4 regions of the Streptomyces sp. cmx-18-6 genome follow, and region 4 is predicted to be linked to each of the others. Evidence: riboswitches for the same ligand, from Rfam matches in the RefSeq annotation. Region 4 holds a riboswitch; each other region holds the start of a gene.

Region 1 (5,065 bases), on a different contig from region 4:
GCCGTCCTCGCGACCATGGGATCGCTCAAGGAGTCGCTGCGCGCCGCGCGCGAGAGCGTCGGCGGCAACCGGTGACGTGGTGGCCGGCGAGGGGGCCGGCGGCCACGGCCGCCGGGTGCGTACCGAAGGAGAAGAGCGGGCGATGACGGACGGCGGGCCGAAAGGCTTCGACCTGGGACGGCTGCTGGCGGAGCGCGGGGGAGAGCGGTACGAGCTGCACGCCCGCCACCTCAACCACCAGCTGCCGCGCATGCTGCGCACCATCGGCTTCGACAAGGTCTACGAGCGGGCCGAGGGCGCGTACTTCTGGGATGCGGAGGGCGACGACTACCTCGACATGCTCGCCGGGTTCGGCGTGATGGGGCTCGGCCGGCACCACCCGGTCGTCCGTAAGGCGCTGCACGACGTGCTCGACGCCCAGCTCGCCGACCTCACCCGCTTCGACTGCCAGCCGCTGCCCGGGCTGCTCGCGGAGAAGCTGCTCGGGCACAGCCCGCACCTGGACCGCGTCTTCTTCGGCAACAGCGGTACGGAAGCGGTCGAGACGGCGCTCAAATTCGCCCGGTACGCCACCGGGAAGCCCCGCGTCCTGTACTGCTCCCACGCCTTCCACGGCCTGACGACCGGGTCTCTCTCCGTCAACGGCGAGAGCGGCTTCCGCGACGGCTTCGCCCCGCTGCTGCCCGACACTGCCATCGCCCTGGGCGACCTGGAGGCGCTGCGCCGGGAGCTGAAGCGCGGAGACGTCGCGGCGCTGGTCGTCGAGCCGGTCCAGGGCAAGGGCGTGCACGCCGCGCCGCCCGGCTTCCTGCGCGAGGCCCAGGAGCTGCTGCACCGGCACAAGGCGCTCCTGATCGCCGACGAGGTGCAGAGCGGCCTGGGCAGGACCGGCGACTTCTACGCCTACCAGCACGAGGACGGGGTCGAGCCCGACCTCGTCTGCGTGGCCAAGGCGCTCTCCGGCGGCTACGTTCCGGTCGGCGCGACGCTCGGCAAGGACTGGATCTTCCGCAAGGTCTACTCCTCGATGGACCGGGTCCTCGTCCACTCCGCGAGCTTCGGCTCCAACGCCCAGGCCATGGCGGCGGGGCTCGCGGTGCTGACGGTGATGGAGGACGAGGAGACCGTGGCCAACGCCCGGCGCACCGGTGATCTGCTGCGGGAGCGGCTGTCGGCGCTGGTCGACCGCTACGAGCTGCTGCACGAGGTGCGCGGGCGCGGGCTGATGATCGGCATCGAGTTCGGCCGGCCCTCCTCGCTGAAGCTCCGCAGCCGCTGGACCATGCTCCAGGCGGCCCGCAAGGGGCTCTTCGCGCAGATGGTCGTGGTGCCGCTGCTCCAGAAGCACCGCATCCTCACCCAGGTCTCCGGCGACCACCTGGAAGTGATCAAGCTCATTCCGCCGCTGATCATCGGGGAGGCGGAGGTGGACCGCTTCGTGGCGGCGTTCACCGAGGTCATGGACGACGCGCACAGCGGCGGCGGCCTGATGTGGGACTTCGGCCGGACCCTGGTCAAGCAGGCCGTGGCCAACCGCTGACTTTTTGCCTCTCGGGCAATTTATTTGCCCGAGAGGAAAGTTCCTGGCCCAATGGAGGCATGAACCCTCCGGACGATGGGGCGGCCGACGAGCTCCCCGGCGTCGCACCCCGACTGCGCGATCTGCGCCGCGGGCGCGGTCTCACCCTGGAGACCGCGGCCCAGCGGGCCGGACTCTCCCCGGCCCACCTCTCCCGGCTGGAGACCGGCCGCAGGCAGCCCTCGCTGCCCATGCTGCTCGGCCTGGCCCGCATCTACGGTACGACGGTATCCGAGCTGCTCGGCGAGAAGCCGCCCGAGCGGGAGGCGGTCATCCGGGGCGGCCCCTTCGAGGGGGCCGAGGCGGACGGCTGGATGTACCGGCGGGCCGGCGGCTCCGGCCGTGCGATGCAGGCGCTGAGGGTGCGTGTCCCGTACGGCGCCCAGGGCGATCTGGTGCGCGTCCACCCCGGTGAGGAGTGGCTGTACGTCCTGGTCGGGCGGCTGCGGGTCGCGCTGGGGGAGACCGTGCACGATCTGGAACCCGGCGACAGCGCCCACTTCGACTCGCTGACCCCGCACCGCATCGCGGCCCTGGACCGGAGCGGGGCGGAGCTGCTCTTCGTCCACTCCCTGCTCCAGAGCCCCGCGGCCGAGCTGTGCCTCGGCAACGCCCTCCACGCGCGCTGACCCATTCGCTTCACCGGTCGCGAGGCCGGCAGAGAGGACCGTCATGTCCGATTCCGAGCACTACGACCCGCTGACGCCGAGGCGGCCGAAGGCTGCGCAGGACTCGCAGGAGCGCCGGATGCCGCGCGGTCTGGTGATCCGGCTCTTCGCCTATCTGGTGGTCGGCCATGTGATCGCGGCCTTCCTCTACCTGCTCTTCATGGTGGCGGGCGCGGAATGATCGCCGGGCCGATCCCTCCGCGCTGATCCCTCGGCCTTGAGCCCTCAGCCCTGAGCCTTCAGCCCTGGTTTCTCGGCTTTGGTTCTTCAGCCTTGGTCGAGCAGTCGCTCGCGCAGTCGCTCCCGGGTCTCGGGGGAGACGTTCAGTCCCTCCGTCAGGTAGCGGTCCGTCGTGCCCCAGGTCTCGTCGATGGCCGTGAACGCCGCCGCGAGGTACTCCGACCGGGCCCCGAAGAGCGGGTTCAGGAGCTCCATCACCTCGGCGGACATCCCGATCTCGGACATGTCCGACCGCTTCACCTTGTACCGGCGGTGGAGGTCGTTGGACTTGAGGTAGTCCGTCTCGATCGCCTCGCGCTCCACTCCGACCGCCAGCAGCGAGACCGCGATCGACAGCCCCGCCCGGTCCTTGCCCGCCGCGCAGTGCATCAGGGCCGGCACGCTGTCCTCGGCCAGGGCGTGCAGCACCCGGCTGTGCTCGGCGGTGCGGTCCACGATGGTCGACCGGTACATGTGGACCATGCGCTCGACGCCCTTGCCGTTCGCCAGGACCGAGCGCAGCTGCTCGATGTTCCCGTCGCGCACCAGCCGCCAGAACTCGGCCCCATCGGCGGGGTCGGAGAGCGGAATGCTGACATTGCGGACACCGCTGAGCTCGATGTCGAACCCGTCGAGCCGGTGGTCGGCGGAGTTGCGGAAGTCGAAGACCGTGTGCAGCCCGAGGCCGCCGAGGAAGGCCGCGTCCTCGGCGGTGGCGTGCGCCAGATGGCCGCTGCGGTAGAGCCGGCCGAAAGCGGTGCTGCGCCCGTCCGCCGTGGGGAGCCCGCCCACGTCGCGGAAGTTGCGGACTCCGGTCAGTGCGGTCTCTGTCGGCGGGACCTGCGGCACCTGCTGCGTCACGGGGGCTCCTGGGGTCTTCGGTGGCGGCGCGGCTCTCCGGCGAGGGCGCTCCCGTGACGATACGACATCGATTCCCCGGAAAATCATCACGGTTGACGAGCGCCGACCCGGCCGTCCACGGAGCCTGTGCTGATGGGGCGTCAGTGAGGACTCTCGCGGCATGTCCGTATTGGTGTATTTCTCAGAACATGCCCCGCTTATGGGTGAGATGGGATTCGACAGGTGAGCGGGATCATATCCGTGACGGTCCGTGGCGATGACCGTCCGACCGTTTCCCGGGATCCGCACGGAAAGCCAAGATCCGTAATCCACGGAGTGTGACGGGAAATCCCCGGCGCAATTGAATCGATGATTCCGCAAGGCAACCGACGGCTTGTTCCTGTCGTCCTGACTCGTTTACGGTCACCGTCAATCCGGGCGGACCGCCTAATCCTGCCGCCGACCGGAATTCGCACCCACCCACTCACGCGTGGCAGGAGCGGGGGAACCAGGTAAGCCGCCGGCCCGGAGAGATCCGGACCGGCTCGGGGTGAAGTCGCCACGGCGACCGGGCATCTCCAGCCCGAACCCGACAGCTCACCTCGCAGGCGCCGGAGAGGAACTTCCCCATGCCCGCAAAGGGTAAGCACCGTCGTATCAAGTCCGGCCCGATCCACCGCGGCGTCCTCGCCGCGGGCACCGGCGGCGCCGTACTCGCCCTCCCGCTGATCGGCGCCACCGGCGCGCACGCGGCGGAGAAGGCGGCCCCCGCCGCCAAGCCCGCGGCGGCCTCGCCGGCCGCGGCGCACACCGCGCCGCAGTCCGCGCCCGCCACGGCGAAGACCTCCCCGAAGACGTACTCCGTCGTCTCCGGCGACTACCTGGCGAAGATCGCGACCGAGCACCAGGTCAAGGGCGGCTGGCAGAAGCTGTACCAGGACAACCGCTCGGCGGTCGGCGAGAACCCCAGCCTGATCTTCCCGGGCATGAAGCTCACCATCGGCGCCAAGGCGTCCGGCTCCACCGCTCCTTCGGAGGCCGGGAAGCCGGAGGCCAAGAAGGCCGCCCCGGCTCCCAAGGCCGCCCCGAAGAAGGCCGCGCCGGCCCCCAAGGCCGCGCCGAAGGAAGCCCCCAAGGGCGACACCATCTCGGCGGACGACTCCGAGGGCTCCGGCGCCTCCGCGCAGACCGGCTCGTCCGAGGCGACCGGCTCCGGCTGGACCGCCCCGCTGGCCAACGCCAACGTCACCACCCAGTACCGCGCTTCCGGCTCCAGCTGGTCCAGCGGCTACCACACCGGCTCGGACTTCCAGGCCGCCTCCGGCACCCCGATCCACGCCATCGGCCCGGGCACCGTGGTCTCGGCCGGCTGGAGCGGTTCGTACGGCAACGAGGTCGTCATCCGGCACGAGGACGGCATGTACTCCCAGTACGCCCACCAGTCCTCGCTGAGCGTCTCCGCCGGCCAGACCGTCACCGGCGGCCAGCAGATCGGCCTCTCCGGCTCCACCGGCAACTCCACCGGCCCGCACCTCCACTTCGAGGTCCGCACCGGCCCGGGCTACGGCTCGGACGTCGACCCGATCGCCTACCTGCGCGGGCACGGCGTCTCCCTCTGATCCGAGGGGCGTAAGAAGTGATCGAGGGGCGGTGCGCGGCGGCGCACCGCCCCTCCACTTATTCCGGCTTTACCGAAATCTGACCGGGTGGTCTATCTCACCTCCCGTCAACCCCGTATTACGGTCGCGTAGGTCACATT
Region 2 (5,065 bases), on a different contig from region 4:
CACCCCGAGCCGCCGCCGCCCGCCGATCCGGCGAGGACTTCGAACAGGGCGCGCAACTGCGCGTCGTGCACCGCGTAGGCGTCGAGCAGGCGCGTCACGTCGTCGGCGCTCACCCCGCTCGCACCGGTCTCGATGCGGCTCACCTTCGACTGGTGCCAGCCGAGCAGCCGCGCCGCGTCCCGGCTGGTCAGCCCGGAGGCGTTCCGCAGGCTCCGCAACTCCTCGCCGAGCTTGCGCCGTCGGACGACGGGGCCGTGCAGCATCCAGGTCTCCTTGCGCCGTGCGGGAAGGGGCGGGGCCGACACGCACCGCAAGGTTCGGGCCCGCAGAGGGGTCAGTGTGCCCTTCGTCCACGTCCTGCGGGACCCGAATTCACCGCTTCGAGCGACAGATATATGCATATCTTGGTCGAACGTCGTTACAGCGAGCTTCAACAGTGGCAGTCTGGCGCGAAGCACAATCCTGGCCGACTGCCGGTCGGCCGGGGCGCGAAAGGGACGGGCGTCGCCATGGCAGACCATCAGGAAGCAACCGTCACTCTGCCGAGCGATCCGGCCTCGGTCTCCTCGGCCCGCAGATATGTGGCCAGGACACTGGCCGAATGGGGCCTCGGAGAGGACACCGACTTCGCCGACACCATCCGGCTGATCATCTCGGAACTCGCCACCAACGCCGTCCAGCACACCTTCGGCCAGTCGCCCACCTTCACCGTGGATCTGCGTCTCGAACGGGACGAGGAACTGCGCCTCGGGGTGACGGACAGTCACCCCCGGTGGCCCCAGAGACTTCCCGCCGCCGTACGGCAGGACAACGGGCGGGGCATGGTGATCATCCGCGCGCTGGCCAAGGAGCGCGGCGGGCGGCTCACGGTCGTCCCCACGGCCGAAGGCGGCAAGACGGTCTGGATCATCCTGCCCTGGGCGGTGCCGGTCCAGGGCTGACACGGACGCGGCGGGACGGCGTACCGCTGAGCGGCGGTTCCTGAACCCGGCCGGATCCGGAGAATCGGGAACAGCCACTCCGGATCCGGAGACCGGAGGTAGCCGCTCCGGATCCGGCGACGGGGAGCAGCCGCTCAGATCGCCGCGCCCCGGCCGAAGCCGCTCCGCAGCAGCGCGAGCAGCGTCGCCGCCGCCGCGGTCGCCCGTTCGCCCCGGTGCACGACGGAGATCGTCCGGCGGAAGGCCGCGGGCTCCAGCCGCCGGACGGCCAGCGGCGTGGACGACAGCGACGCGACCATCTCCGGCACCACCGCCACCCCGAGCCCCGCGCTGACCAGCGCGCACACCAGCGCGTAGCCGGGCGACTCGCACACCACCGCCGGTGTGGCGCCCGCCTGCGCCAACGCGCTCTCCACACCGCGCCGGGGCGGATGCGTGGGCGCGCTGCTGATCAGGGGCCGTCCCGCCAGCTCGGTGACCGCCAGCCGCCCGGTGCCCTCGGCGAGCCGGTGGCCGACCGCGGTCGCCAGCACCAGCTCCTCGACCAGCAAGGGTTCCAGGGTGACGCCTGGAGGCGGCGGGTCGGCCGCCGCGGGCTCGTAGGCGTGGGTCAGCGCCAGATCCACTTCGCCCGCCGCCACCGCGGCGACCCCGCCCGGGGGCTCGTACTCGGTGACGGCCAGCTCGACGTCCGGATGGGCCCGCCGGAACGCGCTCAGGACCGGCGGCAGCAGATGGACCCCGGCCGTCGTGAACGTGCCGACCCGCAGCCTGCCCCCGGAGAGCTCGGCCAGCTGTGCCAGCTCGTGCCGCGCCTGGTCCAGCTCGTCCAGGGCCCGCCGGGCGCGGCCCGCCAGCAGCTCCCCGGCCGCTGTCAGCCGCGCCCCGCGATGGTGGCGCACCAGGAGCGTCGCCCCGGCCTCGCGCTCCAGTTTGGCCAGCTGCTGGGAGAGCGCGGGCGCGGTGTAGCCCAGGTGGGCGGCGGCCCGCGTGATCGATCCGGTCTCGGCGACCGCCACCAGCGCCGCGAGCCGTGTCGCGTCGTACATTAAGCGTTCCTTTAGGCAGACCCAGAAGATTGCAAGTACACGCTAAAGGCTTCCACGGTCCAGGCTGGACCCCATGGACGCTCAACTGATCGCCTTCACCGGGATCGCCGCCGGTATGGTCGCGCTGCCCGGCGCCGACTTCGCCGTCGTCGTACGCAACGCCCTGGCCTCGCGGACCGCCGGCCTGGCCACCGCGTTCGGCGTCGCCGGGGGACTGCTCGTGCACACCGCGCTCGCCGTGGCGGGGCTGGCCGCAGTGCTCGTGACGATGCCCGTGCTCTTCCGCACCGTCCAACTGCTCGGCGGGGCGTACGTGCTCTACCTCGGCATCAGCGCCCTGTACGCGGTCCGGCGCCGGGTCTCCGAGGAGAGCAGCCGTACGCCGGACCAGGTACCGCCTGAGGAGTCCAAGGAGGCCAAGGAGTTCGGGCGCGCCCTGCGTCAGGGTTTCCTGACCAACGCGCTCAACCCCAAAGCGCCCGTGCTCTTCCTCAGCCTGCTGCCCCAGTTCGTCCCGGACGGGCAGCCGCCGTTGCCCAGGACGCTGGTGCTCGCCGCCCTCGTGGTGGCTCTCGCCCTCATCTGGTTCCCGGCCGTCGCCCTCCTCGTGGACCGGCTGGGCCGGTGGCTGCGCCGACCGCGTACCGCCCGGGCGATCGAGGGCGGCAGCGGTGTGGCGCTCACCGGACTGGGGCTGGCGCTGGTGACCGGCCCGCTCCTGCGGTGAGTACGGAGAGAGCCTCCGCACGAAGAGAGCGCCCGCACGGAAAGAGCGTCGGGCCGGTGGGTCAGCGGACCCGTCCGTACCAGACGCTCTTGGACCAGATTTTCGCCAGTCGCACCACGTCCCCCGATTTGGGGGAGTGCCAGATCTTCCCGGCCCCGGCGTAGATGCCCACGTGGTAGACGCTGCGCCCCGAATGGAAGAACACGAGGTCGCCGGGTTTCCTCTTCGACGAGGAGATACGGCTGGTCTTGTTGTACTGCTGCTGTGCCGTGCGGGGAAGTTTCTTGCCGACCTTCTTGAACGAGTAGACAGTCAGCCCTGAACAGTCGAAACGGTTGGGGCCGGCGGCCCCGTACTTGTAAGGGGAGCCCTTCTTCGACGCGGCGACCTTCAGCGCCTTCGTCGAGTGGGTGGCGGCCTCGGCGTCGTCGACCAGGCCGGGTGCCAGCATCGAGGACGTCACGGCCAGGGTGAGCACCGATGCCGTACCGAAGCGGGCGAACAGAGACGGGACATGAACCTGCGCAGACATGCGCAACCCTTCGTCAGCCGCCTGTGAAGGATGACCTGTCGGGTTCGGGCTGGCGAAGTTGCCCGGCCGCTTGACGCGGCTTCACCCCGAGGGCTTCCCGGTCTCCCGGTCGGCCCGTTGTGCTCGGGTCCTCCACTCCTGCCGATCCACTCCTGTCGACCAGTCATCCGGGAGGCGGCAGGACTCGGCGTCCACCCGGACCGCCCCGCCGCGGTGGCGGGGGCTTGTCGTCCCAGGGATCTTGACCCACCAAGTGCCGGATTTCCGAGTCGAAACGGTGATTTGTGAGTCTCCTCACCACTGATCCGTTCGAGTGGACAGGGCGGATTCGCGCCCGCCGACGAGCCGGGCGCACACCCTCGTACCAGCGACGAAAGGGCGCATTTCGAGTACGGCCCACGCGGGGAACGCAAGTTGAGCCATCGCTCGCGCGGGTGAACTCCTACGCCGAACGAGCGAGGAAAATCGATCGCGGGACCGGGCGTGTCGCACGGCGCGATCCGCCGGCACACCCTCTATGCGCTCCCGGCGCGCGGAGCGGCTCAGTTCGGGGTCGGAGGCATGGCGACCCGGCCCGCCCGACGCTCGCCGTCCAGCACCCGCAGGGCCCGCGCGAGCGTCGCCGCGTGAATCTGCCGCTCACCCCGCTCGTGCATCAGGGCCAGGGCGTCGCGCAGGGCCGCCGCCCCGGAGGCCAGGGCCTGAGCGGCTCTCAGGGCGCTGTAGGTGTCGCTGCCGCGCGCCGGGTTGATGCGGCCCACCTGGTCCAGGACCGCCAGGTAACAGTCGATGAACTCGCCCTCGGCGCGGGTCAGTGCGGGCAGGGGCGGGAACTCCGTTGGCTCCATGGGCGGTTCACCTCGCGTCGTGCGGCGGCTGGGGGTGAGGGGGCGTCCTGTCGACCGAGTCGCGGAACGTCCCCTAGCGGTTCTCCACGACATGGTCCACCAGCCCATGGGTGCGGGCGGCCCTCGCGTCGAGGATGGTGTCGCGCTCGATGTCGGCGGTGACCTGCTCGGCGGTCCGGCCGGTGTGCCGGACCAGCATGGCCGTGAACATCTCGCGGGTGCGCACCAGTTCGCGCGCGTAGATCTCCAGGTCGGACGGCTGGCCCCGCATCGGCTCCTCCAGTGCGGGCTGCTGAATGACTACCCGCGCACCGGGCAGAGCATGTCGGCGTCCCGGCGCACCGGCCGCCAGCAGGGCGGCGGCGTAGGAGCCGGCCTGGCCCAGGCAGAAGGTCTCCACCTCGCAGGTCAGGAACTGCATCGTGTCGTAGACCGCGGCCATCGCTCCGAACGAGCCGCCGGGGGAGTTGATGTAGAGCGACAGGGGCCGGTCCGGATCGGCGTGCTCCAGATACATGAACTGGGCGATGAGGTCGCTCGCCGCGGTGTCGTCGATCGGAGTCCCGAGAAAGACGATCCGCTCGGAGAGCAGCTTGGAGTACGGGTCCAGCGTCCGGGTTCCGGTCGCGGAGCGTTCGGTGAACTCGGGCAGTACGTGGCGGGCGGTGGGTCGGATCATGCGAAGTCCCTCTCCTCGGCGCGTGACGGAGCGCAGGCGCGGTCCGGATGGGACCCGTGCGAACGCTCCGTCAGAAATGTACAGGACGTACAGATCGGGGGGAGGGTCTTCGGAGTGAGGGGAGCGAAGAAGGGCCCGGCGGACCTCTGCTCGCAGGCGCTCCGGGCTCCGGCGGGCCCTGCGGCGGGGAGGGTGACGGGTTCGCGGGCCCACCGGGGGCGCGACGCGGGGGGCCGGCGGCTGGGCCGCGCGGATGCCGGAAGGCCACCCTGGGCGGTTGCGCGCCCCG
Region 3 (5,065 bases), on a different contig from region 4:
CGCGGTACGAGGCGGCGCAGGCGGACGAGTTCGTCGGCGGGGACCTCTTCGCGGTGGCCGACACCCCGTACGGCGTACGCCTGGTGGTCGGCGACGTACGCGGCAAGGGGCTGGACGCGGTGGAGGCCGTGGCGGTGATCATCGGGGCGTTCCGGGAGGCCGCCGAGCAGGAGCGGTCGCTGGAGGGCGTCGCGCAGCGGCTGGAGCGGGCGCTCGCGCGGGAGGGCACACGGCGGTACGGGCTGGACGCCATGGAGGGGTTCATCACCGCCGTACTGGCCGAGATCCCGCCCGGTTCGGCCTCGCTGCGGCTGGTCAACCGCGGGCACCCGGAGCCGATCCTGCTGCACGCGGACGGGGCCCTGGAGGTCCTCGCGCCGTCCGTGCCCGCGCTGCCGCTGGGGATGGACCTCGGGGTGTGGCCCGACCGGTCCGACGAGTGGGAGCTGCCCGCCGGTTCGACGCTGCTCGCCTTCACGGACGGGCTCTCCGAGGCGCGGGACGCGAACGGGGCCTTCTACGACCCGGCGGCCCGGCTGCGCGGCCGGATCTTCCCGGGGCCGGAGGAGCTGCTGTCGGCGCTCACCGACGACGTACGGCTGCACACCGGAGGGCGGTCCACGGACGACATGGCGCTGCTCGCGGTGAGCCGGCCGGCGGAGGGGCAGCCGGTGCGGCGGACCACGGTGAAGATCGTCGGACGGGGCGATGACACGGTGCGTGACTGAAGGGCATCGCTCCGCATAACATTTGACATACCGTCAGAAAAAGTAGTGTTGCCGAGCCACCGTCAAGTCGCCCGTTTCCACCCGCTTGTAGCCGGTAAGTCCGTGCCGGGGCCGTTAATGATCAACAGGAACGGCTTGGAATCGGGCCCGTCCGTCTATTAACGTTCGATAACGCAGCGCGGTCGTCCCAGCCGTCGTCAGAGACGGCGCCGTGCGCGAGCGCCGAATTCCGCAAGGAAACCGGGGAACCACCTACATGGGGTGAATCGGGCACCTGCGTCTCGTGAGAGGCGGAGGGGCCCGTAGGAGACCTTCCTGCTCCGAACCCGTCAGCTAACCCGGTAGGCGAGAAGGAAGGAAAGGAGTGCGCCCACGTGGCGTCCAACAAGCCTGCCCCTGAGGCCCCGTCACCCTTCAGTGTCGACACCTTCGGTGACGAGGAACGGACGTGGGAGGAGTGGAATCCCACCGAGGAGTCCATCCGTCCCGTGCGCGGCAGGCACCGCGTAGCCAAGCAGCGGGGGCTCGCCCGTAGCTCCACCGTCCTCGGGGTCGGCGTCATAGCGGCGGTCGGAGCGGGTGGCATGGCCACCGCTCAGGACAAGGCACCCGTCTCCATCTCTCTTCCCGATTCCTTCGTGGACAACCTCCCCGACGCCAAGTCCCTTCCCGGCGTCGGGTCCTTCATGTCCCAGGAGGCCGAGGCGGCCCCGGTCGTCGCCGCCTCCGCGCCGCTCACCACCGCGGGCATCACCACCGCCGAGGCCGAGCAGGGCACGACCGACGCGGGCGAGGCCCTGCGCGCCCGGATCCTCCAGCAGGCCGAGCAGCAGCAGGCCAGCGCGGACGCCGAGGCCAGGGCCGCCGAGGAGGCCGCCGCCGCCGAGAAGGCCGCCACCGAGGCGAAGAAGCAGCAGGACGAGGCCGAGGCCAAGGCCAAGGCGAAGATCGCCGCCGAGAAGAAGGCGGCGAAGGAGGCGGCGGCGAAGAAGGCCGAGGAAGAGCGCCTCGCCAAGCTCCGCGCCAGCTACACCCCGCCCACCTCCGCGTACACGCTCACCTCGACCTACGGCCAGTCCGGCGCGATGTGGTCCTCCGGCCAGCACACCGGCCTGGACTTCGCCGGGGCGGCCGGTTCGCCGCTCAAGGCCGTGCACGGCGGCACGATCACCTCGGCCGGCTGGTCCGGTTCGTACGGCTACCGCACCGTCCTCCAGCTCGATGACGGCACGGAGATCTGGTACGCCCACCAGTCCTCGATCGACGTCTCGGTCGGCCAGCGGGTCGACACCGGCGACACCATCGGCCGCATGGGCGCGACCGGCAACGTGACCGGCGTCCACCTCCACCTGGAGGTCCGCACCGCGGGCGGCTCGGCCATGGACCCGGCGGCGTGGCTGAACAGCAAGGGCCTGGGCGTCTGAGCCTGGCGGTCTGAGCCGCTTCACGCCCTCTCGTGCGCCCTCGCGGTTGTAGGCGCGCCCCCCGAACCCCGGCAGCCCTGACGCTCACCCCCCGACGTCAGGGCTGCCGGTCTGTCCGGGGACCGTATTCCAGGGCGGGGGCCAGGGTCAGGGCCGGGGTGCCGGGGGCAGGGTGAGGAATACCCGGCTCCGCCTCCGCCGTTGAACACGCACATGACTTCACTGCGTACGCTCGGCAGCTCCGACCTCCAGGTCTTCCCCCTCTCCCTCGGCGGCAACGTCTTCGGATGGACGGCGGACGAGGACCAGTCCTTCGCCGTCCTGGACGCGTACGCCGCGGCCGGCGGCAACTTCATCGACACCGCCGACGCCTACACCGCCTGGATCGAGGGCCACCAGGGCGGCGAGTCGGAGACCGTCATCGGCAAGTGGCTCGCCTCGCGCGGCAACCGCTCCGACATCGTCGTGGCCACCAAGGTCGGAGCCCACCCCGACTACAAGGGGCTCTCCGCCGCCACCGTCAAGGGCGCGGCCGAGCAGTCGCTGCGCCGGCTCGGCACCGACCACATCGACCTCTACTACACGCACTTCGACGACGAGACGGTCCCGGTGGAGGAGATCGTCACCGCCCTCGACCAGCTGGTGAAGGAGGGCAAGGTGCGCCACATCGCCGCCTCCAACATCAGCCCCGAACGCCTCCAGGCATCCCTCGACTTCTCCGAACGCGAGGGCCTGGCCCGGTACGTCGCGCTCCAGCCGCACTACAACCTGGTCTCCCGCGACACCTACGAGGGAGCCCTCCAGGACACCGCCGCCCGCGCCGGACTCGCCGCCCTCCCGTACTTCGCGCTGGCCGCGGGCTTCCTCACGGGCAAGTACCGCCCCGGCGCGAACGTGGAGAGCGCCCGCTCCGGGAAGGCCGGTGGATACCTGGAGTCGGAGCGGGGGCCCAAGGTGCTCGCCGCCCTCGACCGGATCGCCGCGGAACGGGACGCCGAGATCGCCACGGTCGCCCTCGCCTGGCTCGCCGCCCGCCCCACGGTCGTCGCCCCGATCGCCTCCGCCCGCACGGTCGACCAGCTCCCCGCGCTCCTGGCCGTCGCCGACCTGCACCTGACGGACGATGAGGTCGCCGCGCTCACGGAGGCGTCCGCCTGACCCGCCCGGCGCTCGCCCCGCCTTACGGGGGAGGCGGGGTGGGGCCGGACCGGGGGCCGGACTGGGGGTGCGGGTGCGGGTACGGGTACTGATGCTGGGGCGGGACCGGGCTGCCGTGGCCGGGGCCGTACCCCTGGCCGTAGCCGTGGCTCTGTCCCTGCCCGTGGCCGTACTCGGGGCCGTAACCCTGGCGCCGGCCCTGCCCGTAGCCGTATCCGGGTCCGTACCCCTGCCCGTAGCCGTATCCGGGTCCGTACCCCTGCCCCTGGCCGTATCCGGGTCCGTACCCCTGCCTCTGGCCGTATCCGTAGCCGTACGGCATCGGCGGCCGGGCGTGGGGGCGGGGTCTGGTGCTCGTGACGCGGGCGGCGTGGGTGAGGGCCGGGCCCGCGATGGCGCGGCGCTGCCAGAGGTGGTGCAGCAGTTCCCGTTCCCGCTCGGCGAAGTCCGGGCCGACCGCGCCGTGGCGGGCCCGGCGGCGGAGGCCCGCCAGGGAGGTCGCGAACGACTCGTACTCGGCGACCGCGCGGGCCGCCGCCCGGCCCCGGGACCGGTCCGGCATCCCGTGCCAGTGACGGGCGATGTCGCGGGCCACGCCCCGGGCCCGCATCGAGGAGAGCGCCTGCGGTTCGGCGGGGCTCAGCCAGCCGGCCGCCGCGTACACCGGCAGTTCGGCGGCGAGCGCACGCAGCTCCCGCTGGCGCGACCAGATCGCCAGCCACGTCACCAGGCCGAACAGCGGGACCATCACCACCCCGTACACCGCGTAGAAGCCGAACGGGCCGAAGACCGTCGAACCGTTCCACAGGGCGTGCAGGCCCATCGCGAGCAGCAGGCCGAGCAGCGGCAGGGCGATCCGGCGGAACCGGTGGCGGCGGGCGCTGACGGCCGCGAAGCCGAAGCCGAGGCCGGTGAGGACCGTGAACAGCGGATGCGCGAACGGCGACATCACGATCCGTACGAAGAACGTCCCCACGGTCACCGAGGCCAGCCCCGAACTGCCCAGGTGCTGGTCCTCGCCGAAGGCGTTGCCCAGGTAGAGGATGTTCTCGGTGAAGGCGAAGCCCGTCGCGGTGAAGCCGGCGATCACGATGCCGTCGACCACCCCCCGGAACTCCCGCCTCCGGAAGACGAAGACCAGGAGTACGGAGACCGCCTTGGCGCTCTCCTCCACCACCGGGGCGATCACGGTCGCCCCCAGGGTGTCGGCGCTCGCCGGATCGGCGGTCGCGGTCGCTATCCAGCGCATCGCCAACGAGTTGGCGATGATCGAGACGAGGGCGGCGGCGCACGCGCCCCAGGCGAAGGAGAAGAGGAGATTGCGCCAGGGGCCCGGTTCGACCCGGTCCAGCCAGCGGAAGGCCGCCATCATGAGCGGCACCGGAAGCACCGCCAGGCCGAGACCGACCAGGAACCCCTCCGGCCCGGTCTCCTCGCGGACCAGGGCGAGGATCACCAGCCCGCACAGCGCGAGCGCCACGATCACCGCCCCGGCGCGGAACACCTTGCTGCGCCACACCATGCCGACGCGGCGCGGCCGGTACTTCCATCGGCCGCGCTCCGGCACGGCTCCCAGCACCTCGTCGAGGCGCTGCTCGTGGAGGACCGGGACCGCCGGCTGCCGCTGCTGGTACTGCACGGAACCGTCGGACACCCCTCGACCCTAACGAGCGGCACTGACAACCGGCGACGGTGCATCCGGCCAGGACGGCTCAACGTTCGGCCGGGACGTCCTACCGTTCGGCCGGGACGCGG
Region 4 (5,065 bases):
AGCCGCCCGCCCCGGCCGGTGCGCCGTCGAGGACCGCCAGGGCGGCGACCCCGTCGCCGGTGGCCGCCGTGCGCAGCCAGTCGGTCGTCCCCGCGTCGGGTTCGCCCGCGCCGCCGAAGCCGTGGTGCTGGACGCGGGCGGCGTCGGTGAACTCCGCTTCGGTGCCGGGCACGGCGATACGGAGGCCGTCGACCGGCTTCGGCGGGGTCAGGTCGGCGGGGGCGCAGGCCAGCAGCGGGGCCCGGTGCTCCACGGTGAAACCGGCGGCCAGCAGGGCCGGTTCGACGGCCGGGGCCCAGGCGGGCAGGAACTCCAGGCGGGGCAGCCGCGCCCGCTTCCGGAACGCGTCCACCAAGGCCGCCACCTCGTCCGCCGTGGGTTCCGCTTCCCGGTCGGGGATGGCGTAGTTGGCGTACTTCAGCTCCCAGCCCGGGTTGTGCCGGACGGTGAACGGGCCCACCCGGTAGTGGGCGGGGGAGCGCAGTGTGAGGGTGCGGGCGTAGTCCTGGACGGCGTTCGCCATCGTCATACGGGAGTTCCTTCGGCGGGAGGGGCGTCGGCGCGGGGGAGACTACGCCACCCGGGTTGCTCCCGCGAAGGGCATCTGGTCGATGGGCGCGATCCGCACCGGCGCTCCCGCGCGCGGGGCGTGGATCATCTGGCCGCCGCCGATGTAGAGGCCGACATGGCTGATGCCCGAGTAGAAGAACACCAGGTCGCCGGGGGCCAGTTGGGAGCGGGAGACCCGCTGCCCGGCGTTGATCTGGGTGTAGGTGGTGCGGGGCAGGCTGACGCCCGCCGCCCGCCAGGCCGCCTGGGTCAGGCCCGAGCAGTCGAAGGCGTTCGGGCCGGTCGCGCCCCAGACGTACGGCTTGCCGATGGCCCCGTGCGCGAAGGAGATCGCCTGCGCAGCCCGGGAGTCGGGGGCCGTGACCGGGGTGCGTGCGGCGGTGCGGTCGGCGTGGGCGGCGGTGCGGTCGGTGGAGGTGGACCGACTGGCGGTGGCCGGGCCGCCGCCGTGGCGGGCGTCGGCCGAGCGTTCGTACGCGGCGCGCTCGTCGGCGGTGAGGGTGGCCAGGAGCCGGCGGGCGTCGGACAGCTTCGTCCGGATCGCGGTGCGGTGTTCGCGCAGCTCGGCCCGGCGGGCGGCGAGCGCCTCGGTCTCCCGGTCGGCGCGGGCCTTGATCTGGGCGAGGCCGGAGAGCTGGCGGCGGATGCCCTGGAGCATGCCCGACTGCCGGTCGGCCGCGCGGTCGAGGTGGGCGGCGCGCTCCAGATAGGAGTCGGGGTCCGAGGAGAGCGCCAGCTGCACGGCCGGGTCGAGTGCGCCGGTGCGGTACTGGGCGGTGGCCAGTGAACCGAGCGCGTTACGGGAGGAGTTGAGGCGGTCGGTGCGGCGGGCGGCCTCGTCGGCCAGGGCGTCGACGGTCTTCGTGGCGGCGGCCGCCTTCTCCCTCGCCCCGTTGTACTTCTCGGTGGCGACCTCGGCGTCGTGGTAGAGCCGGTCGACCTTCGCCCGGACCTGGGCGGCGGTGGGAGCGGGCTCGGCGGGTGCGGCCCCGGCCCCGGTGGCCGAGGCCGCGGTGGCGGTCCCGGCGAGCGCCAGGGTGGCGGCGGTGCGGGCAGCAGTGCCGGTGAACGGGCGCTGCTTGGGTTTTCGGTGGGCTGATCTCCGGTGCGCGGCCACGGGGGCGGCATCCTTCCTGTCGGCGGCCCTCCGGCGGGTGCCGGAGGATCTGCGGGGCTGCCCTCCGGGGGTGCCGGAGGAGCTGTCGACGGCCCCTCCGGCGGATACCGAAGGGGCTGTCGGCTGTCCTCCGGCGGATGCCGTAGGGCCCGCGAGGGACGCTAATCCCGGCGCACGGAAAAGGGTCGCCATGACAGTTATTGCCCGGATGTGACGTTTCGTCGCCGCCGGATGATCGGAGATACGCACCCGGAATTGATCATTCCGGCAGGTTCGGGCGCAGGGCGTTCAGTTCCGGCGAAGGCTCCAGGAAAGGCTTGCCTCACTGCCCGGCCATGCTTTGGCCATGGCTAGGCTCCCGAGCCATGGACGTACTCATCAATGTCTTCGTCGCCCTGCACATCATCGGCATCGCCTCCCTGCTGGGCGGCTTCCTCACGCAGATGAAGGCCATGGGCGCGGGCGCCGCCCGCTTCGTTCCCGCCATGCTGCACGGCGCGCTGACCATGCTGGTCACCGGCGTGGCCCTGGTCGGGCTCAACCAGGCCGACGACCAGAGCGTGAACAACGTCAAGATCGGCGTGAAGCTGCTGCTGCTCGTCGCCATCCTCGCGCTGGTCTACGTCAAGCGGGACGAGGAGAGGGTCGAGAAGGGTGCGTTCGCGGCGGTCGGCGCTCTGACGGTCGCCAACATCTTCATCGCCACGCTCTGGACCTGAGGGGCGGCCTCTCCGGAGGCCGCCCCTCGACGTGCTACGCCGGGCGCACGCTGCCGTAGATCGGCATGTAGTAGATCGACTCCTCGCGCACGTTCGCCCCCGGCTTCGGGGCGTGGATCATCATCCCGCCGCCCTTGTAGACGCCGACGTGGCTGATGTCGTCGTAGAAGAAGACCAGGTCGCCGGGTTGCAGGTCGGAGGTGGCGACCCGCGTCCCGACCTTGACCTGGTCCCAGGTGGTCCGGGGCAGCGTGACGCCCGCCGCCCGCCAGGCCGCCTGCGTCAACCCCGAGCAGTCGTACGAGGACGGGCCCGAGGCCCCCCACACGTACGGCTTGCCGATCTGGGCGCGCGCGAAGGCGAGCACCTTCTCGGCCTTGGCCGCGTAACCGCTGCCCGTTCCGGTGCCCGCCCCTGGGCCCGTCTCCGTACCCGTACCGGCTCCCGGGCCCGTCCCCGTACCGCTGCCGGAACCGGTCCCGCCGCCGGAACCCGCACCACCGCCGGAACCGGTCGCGCTGTCGCCGTCCGACTCCTTCGCGGCCTCCTCGCGGGCCTTCTTCTCGGCGTCGGCGCGCTGCTGGGCCTCGGCGGCCTGGCGGGCGGCCAGCTTCGCCGCCTTCTTCCGCGCCTCGGCCTCCTTCTTGCGCTCCAGCTCCGCCAGCCGCGCCTTCTCCTCGGCGGTCAGCCGGGAGAGCAGGGACCGGGCCTCGGTGAGCTTGGCCTGCACGTTCTTCTTGCTGGTGCGCAGCGTCGTCTGCGTCTCGGTCAGCGTCTCCAGGCTCTGGACGGCCTCCGCGCGCTTCTTCGCCGCGTCCGCCTGCTGCGTCCGGAAGTCGTCCACGGCCTTCTGCTGCCGCGCCGTCGACCGGCTCATCACCTGGCTCTGGTCGAAGTACGACTGCGGGTCGTCCGCCAGGAAGAAGGTCGCGGTGGGCGCGATGCCGCCGGAGCGGTACTGCGCGGCCGCGTAGGCCCCCAGTTCCCGGCGCGCCTCGTTCATCTTCTCGGTCCGCTTCGCCACGTCCGAGAGCAGCGTGTCGACCTTCGTCCGCTGGGCCGTGGAGGCGGCCTTGGCGTGGTTGTACTGCTGGGTCGCGCTGCCCGCCTGCCGGTAGAGCTCGTCGACCTTCTTCTGGACTTCCTCGATGGCCGGCTTCGGCTCTGTGGGGGCGGCCGTCGCGCTCTGCGTGGAGAGCAACGTCACAGAGGCCAGCGCGGCCGTCGTGAACCCGACGGCGGGGGTGGTGGTGCGCACCTTCGTGCGCGGCTTGCGGTGCGATGCCAAGACCGGCATCTCCTTCCGTGGACCACCTACCGGGTTAGCTGTCGGGTTCGGACGGAACGGAAGGCTGTCCTACGGTCCGGACGAGGGGTACGGACCGATTCACCCCGGTGCTGCGTGTGGGTCCCCGGTTCCGAACTGCCGCGAGGCAGGACGGATTCGGCAGGGTCGCCCGTTCGGCGCGGATCGCGTCCAGGGGGTACGGGCCACCTGATCGAGCACGCTAGCCAACCGGCGCCACCGCTGGGAAGGTCGATGAGCGATATGCCCGATACATTTTCGTGACCTTTGTGGCCGGAGGCCGCCGCACCCCCTCCCACCGGGGGTTCTTTAACGGAACGCGCTCGTCCGGTCTCCGTGCGTGGCGGGGCTCGGCGTGGCGGCCGCCGACCGGAGCGCTTCTTCTGGCCTCTCACCGGCCTCTCGCCGGCTTTTCACCGACTTCTCGCCAGCCTCTTCCGGGCCTCTTCCCGGCCTCTTCCCGCTCTCTTCCCGGCTTCGGCGGAAGGTTGTCGGTGCGGCCGCCTAGACTCGGATGGCGATGAGCAGCCTCTTTGACGACAACTTCCTGACCGGCCTCCAGACCACGGAGGACGGCCCGCCCCCGCCCCCCGAGGACCACGCACCCGAAGCGGTGCCGGAGGGACTCTTCGAGGGCGTCTTCGACGCGCCCCCGCCGCCCAGGGACGGGTATTACCGGGACGGCCACCCGCGCCCGGTCATCGACGCCGCGGCGCTGCTCGACGGGCTGAACACCGAGCAGCGCGCCGCCGTCGTGCACGCCGGGTCCCCGCTGCTCATCGTCGCCGGGGCCGGCTCCGGCAAGACCCGGGTCCTGACCCACCGCATCGCCCACCTGCTGGCCGAGCGCGGGACGCACCCCGGGCAGATCCTCGCGATCACCTTCACCAACAAGGCCGCGGGCGAGATGAAGGAGCGCGTCGAGCAGCTCGTGGGCCCGCGCGCCAACGCCATGTGGGTCATGACCTTCCACAGCGCGTGCGTCCGCATCCTGCGCCGCGAGTCCAAGAAGCTCGGCTTCACGTCGTCGTTCTCGATCTACGACGCCGCCGACTCCAAGCGCCTGATGGCCCTGGTCTGCCGCGATCTGGACCTGGACCCCAAGCGCTTCCCGCCGAAGTCCTTCACCGCGAAGGTCTCCAACCTCAAGAACGAGCTGATCGACGAGGAGACCTTCGCCGGACAGGCCGCGGACGGCTTCGAGAAGACCCTCGCCCAGGCGTACGCGCTGTACCAGGCCCGCCTCCGCGAGGCCAACGCCCTGGACTTCGACGACATCATCATGACGACGGTCCACCTCCTCCAGGCATTCCCGGACGTCGCCGAGCACTACCGCCGCCGCTTCCGCCACGT

What was found. A riboswitch is a leader RNA that binds a small molecule or an ion and turns the genes downstream of it on or off. The one in region 4 is predicted to bind cyclic di-AMP.
Region 1: another riboswitch for cyclic di-AMP. It lies ahead of ACLJPL_RS09435 (peptidoglycan DD-metalloendopeptidase family protein); the one in region 4 lies ahead of ACLJPL_RS18570 (NlpC/P60 family protein).
Region 2: another riboswitch for cyclic di-AMP. It lies ahead of ACLJPL_RS20800 (C40 family peptidase); the one in region 4 lies ahead of ACLJPL_RS18570 (NlpC/P60 family protein).
Region 3: another riboswitch for cyclic di-AMP. It lies ahead of ACLJPL_RS15540 (M23 family metallopeptidase); the one in region 4 lies ahead of ACLJPL_RS18570 (NlpC/P60 family protein).

Annotation. Positions count from the first base shown of each region.
Region 1 covers NZ_JAEBEP010000003.1:287,932-292,996, reverse strand. Annotated here, with positions in the region: gene hpnH (adenosyl-hopene transferase HpnH) at 1-75, shown strand, start outside; gene ACLJPL_RS09455 (aspartate aminotransferase family protein) at 143-1,540, shown strand; gene ACLJPL_RS09450 (helix-turn-helix domain-containing protein) at 1,600-2,208, shown strand; gene ACLJPL_RS09445 (DUF6126 family protein) at 2,252-2,428, shown strand; gene ACLJPL_RS09440 (tyrosine-protein phosphatase) at 2,515-3,327, opposite strand; cyclic di-AMP (ydaO/yuaA leader) riboswitch at 3,774-3,932, shown strand; gene ACLJPL_RS09435 (peptidoglycan DD-metalloendopeptidase family protein) at 3,936-4,925, shown strand.
Region 2 covers NZ_JAEBEP010000008.1:289,651-294,715, reverse strand. Annotated here, with positions in the region: gene ACLJPL_RS20820 (helix-turn-helix domain-containing protein) at 1-263, opposite strand, end outside; gene ACLJPL_RS20815 (ATP-binding protein) at 510-941, shown strand; gene ACLJPL_RS20810 (LysR family transcriptional regulator) at 1,076-1,990, opposite strand; gene ACLJPL_RS20805 (LysE family translocator) at 2,064-2,717, shown strand; gene ACLJPL_RS20800 (C40 family peptidase) at 2,779-3,249, opposite strand; cyclic di-AMP (ydaO/yuaA leader) riboswitch at 3,253-3,439, opposite strand; gene ACLJPL_RS20795 (hypothetical protein) at 3,792-4,097, opposite strand; gene ACLJPL_RS20790 (ATP-dependent Clp protease proteolytic subunit) at 4,171-4,776, opposite strand.
Region 3 covers NZ_JAEBEP010000006.1:17,709-22,773, reverse strand. Annotated here, with positions in the region: gene ACLJPL_RS15545 (PP2C family protein-serine/threonine phosphatase) at 1-728, shown strand, start outside; cyclic di-AMP (ydaO/yuaA leader) riboswitch at 939-1,091, shown strand; gene ACLJPL_RS15540 (M23 family metallopeptidase) at 1,103-2,152, shown strand; gene ACLJPL_RS15535 (aldo/keto reductase) at 2,366-3,310, shown strand; gene ACLJPL_RS15530 (PrsW family intramembrane metalloprotease) at 3,333-4,964, opposite strand.
Region 4 covers NZ_JAEBEP010000007.1:178,408-183,472, forward strand. Annotated here, with positions in the region: partial or broken gene ACLJPL_RS18555 (GNAT family N-acetyltransferase) at 1-529, opposite strand, end outside; gene ACLJPL_RS18560 (NlpC/P60 family protein) at 572-1,687, opposite strand; gene ACLJPL_RS18565 (hypothetical protein) at 2,053-2,406, shown strand; gene ACLJPL_RS18570 (NlpC/P60 family protein) at 2,441-3,703, opposite strand; cyclic di-AMP (ydaO/yuaA leader) riboswitch at 3,702-3,866, opposite strand; gene pcrA (DNA helicase PcrA) at 4,233-5,065, shown strand, end outside.